Regions from separate parts of the Enterobacter sp. E14S genome, predicted to be linked through region 2. Evidence: riboswitches for the same ligand, from Rfam matches in the RefSeq annotation. Region 2 holds a riboswitch; each other region holds the start of a gene.
What was found. Region 2 has a riboswitch for thiamine pyrophosphate ahead of thiM (hydroxyethylthiazole kinase). Riboswitches for the same ligand answer to the same signal wherever they lie in the genome.
Positions count from the first base shown of each region.

Region 1: linked by a shared signal. The riboswitch ahead of thiC (phosphomethylpyrimidine synthase ThiC) and the one ahead of thiM (hydroxyethylthiazole kinase) in region 2 are both predicted to bind thiamine pyrophosphate.
Region 3: linked by a shared signal. The riboswitch ahead of thiB (thiamine ABC transporter substrate binding subunit) and the one ahead of thiM (hydroxyethylthiazole kinase) in region 2 are both predicted to bind thiamine pyrophosphate.

Region 1 is NZ_JBVODQ010000017.1:7,329-9,592, reverse strand. It holds gene thiC (phosphomethylpyrimidine synthase ThiC) at 1-997, opposite strand, end outside; TPP riboswitch at 1,076-1,187, opposite strand; gene ACZ6J2_RS21425 (Rsd/AlgQ family anti-sigma factor) at 1,242-1,739, opposite strand; gene nudC (NAD(+) diphosphatase) at 1,835-2,264, shown strand, end outside.
Region 2 is NZ_JBVODQ010000002.1:431,565-433,828, reverse strand. It holds gene thiD (bifunctional hydroxymethylpyrimidine kinase/phosphomethylpyrimidine kinase) at 1-793, opposite strand, end outside; gene thiM (hydroxyethylthiazole kinase) at 790-1,560, opposite strand; TPP riboswitch at 1,596-1,692, opposite strand.
Region 3 is NZ_JBVODQ010000010.1:55,219-57,482, reverse strand. It holds gene thiP (thiamine/thiamine pyrophosphate ABC transporter permease ThiP) at 1-155, opposite strand, end outside; gene thiB (thiamine ABC transporter substrate binding subunit) at 131-1,114, opposite strand; TPP riboswitch at 1,146-1,246, opposite strand; gene sgrR (HTH-type transcriptional regulator SgrR) at 1,283-2,264, opposite strand, start outside.

The DNA of each region.
Region 1 (2,264 bases), on a different contig from region 2:
GAATGGTGAAATAGTCCACGCCCTGTTCGGCCTGCTCCAGCAGCGTGTCGCGGAACGCTTCCCAGGTGAGGTCTTCGGCAATGCCGTTGACCTTTTCCAGCGCCTGATAAATCGGGACGGTGCCAATCGGTACCGGGCTGTTACGCAGGATCCATTCGCGGGTTTCGTGAATATAGCGTCCAGTGGAGAGGTCCATTACCGTGTCCGCGCCCCAGCGCGTGGACCAGACCAGCTTCTCCACCTCTTCTTCGATGGAGGAGGTGACGGCCGAGTTACCGATGTTCGCGTTGACCTTCACCAGGAAGTTGCGGCCGATAATCATCGGCTCGGATTCCGGGTGGTTGATGTTGGCGGGGATAATCGCGCGGCCTGCGGCCACTTCGTCACGCACAAACTCCGGCGTGATGTTCTCCGGCAGGCGAGCGCCAAAGCCTTCACCCGGATGCTGATAGCGCAGCACTTCGCTACGGATGCGCTCGCGACCCATGTTTTCGCGGATGGCGATGAACTCCATCTCCGGCGTGACGATGCCCCGGCGCGCGTAGTGCAGCTGGGTCACGCATTTGCCCGCCTTAGCGCGTTTTGGCGTCAGCAGGCCGGTAAAGCGCAGCTCGTCCAGACCGTCGTCGGCCAGGCGCTCTTTGGTGTAGGCAGAGCTGAGTACGCTCAGCTCTTCACAGTCGTTGCGCGCATCAATCCACGGCTGGCGCAGCTTTGCCAGACCCTGCTGGACGTTGATGGCAACATCAGGATCGCCGTACGGACCGGAGGTGTCATACACCGGCACGGCTTCGTTGTCTTCATACTGGGGGTTATCTTTGCTGCCGCCGATAAGCGTCGGGCTGAGCTGGATTTCGCGCATTGGGACGCGGATATCGGCCTGCGAGCCGGAAATGTAGATGCGTTTCGAGTTCGGGAAGGCGGTCCCTTCCAGGGTATCGATGAAGCGTTGGGCGTGTTCGCGCTGTTCGCGACGGGTCAATTTAGCGATAGACATAGCTCATTCCAAAAGTGAAGGACATGGCTTGTCAGACGACGGATGAAGCAAGAGAGGATCGCCCAGGGGCGATACAACAGCAGTGTGACTCTTGTTCCCTTCGCAGGTATTAGCCTGATCAGGTTCCGCGGATCCCGAATTAACGGTCTCAGCCCGCGCGTTCAGGCGCTGGGCACTCCGACAAGAAAAATCCCCCTCGTGAGAGGGGCGAATGGTTGTAAATTACTCGTTAACGATGAAGAACTCAAGCAGGGCGCGCGACGTTCTCTTCGTTACTGATGTTCAAATCATTGTCCAGCACGAGGGCGATCAGCTTATCTTCCAGCGTGAATCGCTCTTCCAGCGCTTCGCCGAGGTCGGATAGCGCCTGCTGAAACTCAAGATAGTTATCGTGATCGATAGCGTTCTCGAGCGCGGAATCATAGTAATCCATGATCTGCTGGGTGTTGGCTTCCAGAAGGGGATAGAGCTTGCTGGCCGCTAAATAGGGTGTTGTCCCTTCCATTTCGCGGATAATGCGTTCATAAATATTGAAATGGCCGTCGGACAGATAGTCGACCAGGCCCTGACAAAAATCATCCAGCGCTTTTTCATTCAGTCGCATAAACGATTCTTTGCCAGGCTTAATACCGACCAGATTGTAATAAGCCACGAGTAGATGCTTGCGTACATGTAGCCAGCGATCCACCAGTTTGTTATTTCCTCTAACGCGCTCAGTCAGGCTTTCCAGCTGGTTTAACATGGTCGACTCCGCAAAATGTAGGATTGAATCTGCTTATCCAGAATGTAACCACAATGCTAACAACATGTCAGTGAAGCGAAGGTAGTGCAATAGATATGGATCGTATTATTGAAAAATCAGATCTTGGTTGGTGGATCGTCAGTCACGAACAAAAATTATGGCTTCCTGCCGGGGAAATCCCCTATGGCGCAGCTGAGGCGTTCGATCTCGTTGGCCAGCCAGCGCTACAGATCGGCGAGTGGCAGGGTGAGCCCGTGTGGTTGATCCAACAGTCCCGCCGCCAGGATATGGGATCGGTGCGCCAGGTGCTGGATCTGGACGTGGGGCTGTTCCAGCTGGCGGGGCGCGGCGTGCAGCTGGCCGAGTTTTACCGCTCGCATAAATACTGCGGCTACTGCGGTCATACCATGCGCCCGAGCAAAACCGAGTGGGCGATGCTCTGCAGCCACTGCCGCGAACGCTACTATCCGCAGATTGCGCCGTGCATTATCGTCGCTATCCGCCGGGAGGATTCCATCCTGCTGG
Region 2 (2,264 bases):
ATGCATGAAAATGATGAACCGGTCCAATACCGTGACCCACTTCCAGAGTATCGGCTTTTGCCAGCGCCGCCGAGAGCCAGGTTTTCGCTTCGCGCACCGTATCGGCCCAGCCGTCATGCCGCGGGCGCAGCGCCGCCAGCGCGGCAGAGAGGGTACAGCCCGTACCGTGGGTGTTTTTGGTCTGCACGCGCGGCGCGGTAAAGCGTACTTCGCCGTCGCGGGTAAAGAGCCAGTCCGGGCTTTCAGCGTCATCCAGATGACCGCCCTTCATCAGAACCGCCCCGCAGCCAATTGCCAGCAGCGCGTTTCCCTGCGCTTTCATCTCGCGTTCAGTTTGCGCATGCGATGTGCCTAACAGCGCGGCGGCTTCTGGCAGATTGGGCGTGATGAGCGCCACCTGCGGCAGTAGTTTTGTACGCAGCGTCTCCACGGCGGAGGCGGAGAGCAGCGGGTCGCCGCTTTTAGCCAGCATGACGGTATCCAGCACCACGTTTTGCACCTGATAGCGTTTAAGCCGCTCGGCCACCGCTTCCACAATATCCGTCTCGGCCAGCATGCCGATCTTGGTGGTATCGATGCGCACATCGCTGAACACAGAATCCAGCTGCGCGGCAACAAAATCCGGCTCGATACGATAGACCGACTGCACGCCGCGCGTATTTTGCGCCACCAGCGCGGTAATGACCGAGCAGCCGTACGCGCCAAGGGCCGAGAAGGTTTTGAGATCGGCCTGGATACCCGCGCCGCCGCTGGGATCGGTGCCGGCAATGGTCAGGGCGTTAATCCGCTTCATGCCTGCTCCTCCAGCGTATAGAGCGCATCCAGAAACGCGCTGGCAAAACTGCCAGGCCCACGTGACTGCGCAACGGCCACCGTTCCGGCTCGCTTCATCCATCCGCAGGCGGCGGCGACGTTATCCATCCGGTCGCCCGGCAGCGAGCAGCTCGCCGCCACAACGGCAGAGAGCGCGCACCCTGTGCCCACCACGCGCGTCATCAGCGGGTCACCGCCCGTGACCGTGCGGGTACGTTGTCCGTCGGTGATGTAATCCACCTCGCCGGTGACGACCACAATTGCATTCGTCTGACGCGCCAAAGCCTGCGCGGCAGGCACCGCGCTGGCGGCGGTATCGGTGGTATCAACGCCGCGCCCGCCCGCGCTCATTCCGGCAAGGGCAAGAATTTCAGAGGCATTGCCGCGAATAGCGGCCGGTTTCAGGGCAAGAATTTGATGGCAAAAGCGGGTGCGGAACGTCAGGGCACCCGCGGCAACCGGGTCCAGCGTCCAGGGCTTGCCTGCCGCCACCGCGCTTTCTATTGCCCGACGCATCGCCTGGGCGCGCGGCGACGTCAGCGTGCCAACGTTAATCAGCAGCGCATCGGCGATGCCGGCAAACTGTTCAGCCTCTTCGGCCTCAATCACCATCGCGGGTGAGGCGCCAAGCGCCAGCAAAACGTTGGCCGTAAAAGTCTGTACGACATCGTTGGTCATACAGTGGGTCAGCGGAGAACGGGTTCGGAAGTGGTGTAAAACGTGTAAATCGAGCAGGTCAGGCTGCATGGTTTCGCTCCTGCCTTGCGTGAAGAAGCGATGACCGGGAAGGCATCTGACTTCCCTACGCTGGCATTATCCAGATCAGGTAATACGGGTATTTCTCAGCCTTCACAAAGAAGGGCACCCCGAGTCAAAATACTTTTAAAACAGTTGGTTATGAAAATCATTAACGTTAGGTAGTGTAACCGCGGCCCCAGGCCAGGCGCAAGAAGTTTCGATTTATCACAACGTTTGTCACAGCGGTAATTTCCAGGCGCTCTTTCCCGTCATTTGCATACATTTATTACGCTTTAGTTAATTCTGGTTTAGTAATTGTTAATACATTATTGAAAAACTATATTACGTACTTTTACTGAGGCTATTATTTTTATTTTTTACTACGTGCTCATTCTGCTTTTATAAGATATGGAAACTTCTTTCGCTTGAAAGAATAAGACAGTATTAATTTATTTAACTCTATTAAACATTGGTATTTTCATCAATAGCTTAACGCATCCCTTGATTTATCGCATAACCCATAAGTTAATGTATACATTAAATAAACCTTCTCGATACCGCACCCTGCCCTTTCATTTATTCATATCATTTATGATTTAGATCAAAATCATCAATTTGGGTTTAATCGATAGTTTATTCACGCCACTAAAAAAGGTCCGGGCATTGAATATCCTGTATTGAAATATGGAAATACAGTTATCTACATACCACTA
Region 3 (2,264 bases), on a different contig from region 2:
AGGTAGCTGTCGTGCCAGAGGGCGAGCAGGTCGCTCTCTGGCGCGTTGAACCACAGTGCAAGAAAAGCCCCCAGGCTGACAGCCACCATCACTGTGGCGGCGAGCAGCCCGGGAAGTAACCAGCCGGGAATCAACGGCTGACGGCGCGTTGCCATTCACTTACCCATGCTGCACGCTGCGCGGCGACCTGCTGCGGCGTAAACTCCAGCGAGGTGTTTGGTTTAGTCAACTGCTCGAAACCTGCGGGCAGCGCAACGTTAGTGACCGGATACATCCAGTTACCAGCCGGGATGGCATTCTGGAACCCCGGTGAAACCATAAATTTCAGGAACTTCTCGGCCAGCTCCGGCTGTTTGCTGGCGGCGGTACGCGCGGCGACTTCCACCTGCAGATAGTGCCCTTCAGCAAAATTAGCGGCAGCATAGTTATCTTTCTTCTCGGCGATAATGTGATAGGCCGGAGAGGTGGTGTAGCTCAGCACAAGGTCGCTTTCGCCTTTCAGGAACAGGCCATAGGCTTCGCTCCAGCCCTTGGTCACGGTGACGGTTTTGGCGGCCAGTTTCTGCCACGCCTCCGGCGCTTTATCCCCGTAGACCTTTTGCATCCACAGCAGCAGACCCAGGCCTGGCGTACTGGTGCGCGGATCTTCATAAATCACGCGCCATTTCTGGTCACTTTCGACCAGCTCTTTCAGGCTCTTCGGCGGGTTTTTCAGCTTATTTTTGTCGTAAACAAAAGCAAAGTAGCCGTAGTCGAACGGCACAAAGGTGTCGTTTTTCCAGCCGCCCGGCACGTTAACGGCATCTGCCGCTACGCCGCTTTTGGTAAACAGTTTGGTTTGCGAGGCGGCTTCCAGCAGGTTGTTATCCAGCCCGAGCACCACGTCGGCCTTGCTGTTTTTCCCTTCCATGCGCAGACGGTTGAGCAGCGACACGCCATCTTCCAGCGCCACGAACTTCAGCTCGCAGTTACAGTCCGCTTCAAAGGCTTTTTTAACCACCGGGCCAGGGCCCCAGTCGGCAGAAAAGGAGTCATAGGTGTAGACCGTCAGGACGGGCTTCGCAAAAGCAGGCAGCGCAAACAGCGCCAGCAGGGGGAGAACTTTTTTTAACACTTTGCACCTCAAAGTTGAGTGGCAAAGGATTTTGAGAGACAGCCTCAAATCCCTTCGCCGGCGTTATCCGGATCAGGTTCGACGGGTATTATCTCAGCGCACATCTGTGATGCAGCACCCCGTTGAGAACGGCGCTATTGTAATGATTTGGTGAATATTACGAAAGCGTTATGGCTCCGGCGGCGCAAACCAGGCGGATTTAAAATCAAACCAGCCCAGAGTGTTCATCCGCAGGCCGCGCATGCTGCGCTGGCCCTGGATCATCAGCCAGTGGTGGATCAAGGGTACGATCGCCTGCTCGGCCAGAAGTTGCTGGCACCACGCTGCAAGATTCATTTCGCCCGCGCGCCACAGGGCGGCATCCTGCTGCCAGTCACGGTCGATGCAGTGCTGGATCAGCGGGACTTCATACAAATGCGAGAAAAGGGAAAAATCGAGCGGCAGGGTAAAGTTGGCGCTGTTGAGCCAGATATCACTGGCGATCTCCCCCTGATGCCATTCGTCATAGTCCACTTCCCTGACCTCTAACCTGACCCCCTCGGCTGCCAGCAGCCGGGTCATGATTCTGGCGATAAAACGATGCTCCACGTGCTCGCGGTAGTAGGTCAGGGTGATGGACTCCAGCCCTGCGGGTTTGTCGCAGTGCACCGGGCGGGCGTGGTGCCAGCGCGGAAGCAGGCCGTACGCCGGGAACCAGTATGTCTGGTACTGCTCTTCCGCATGGTAAATCAGATTGGAAGGGGACAAAACGTGGCTAACCCACTTGCGGACGGCCTGGTTTGCCCCACGGTGGGTGCGGCGGTCAAACAGGAGATAGTAACACCCTTCCTCGAGGCGACTCTCCACGGCTTTTTCTCCCGTGGTGGGGCCTTCCAGCGTCAGCCCGCAGCTCAGATCTTCATTGAGATCCGGCAATACCCAGACGTTCACTTCGTCGATCAGCGCCCGATAGCCAAAGTAGTCGTCGAACGCGCGGATTTTCAGCTGATTGCTGTTATTGCGGGACACGGAGTAGGGCCCGGTGCCAATCGGCAGGCTGGCAAAATTGTTCATTGATTCCCACTCGCCGGGCAAAATCATCGACGGCACGTAGCCCAGCAGCCAGGGAAGCCACTTATCCTGTTGCGACAGCTCAATATCCAGCGTCCAG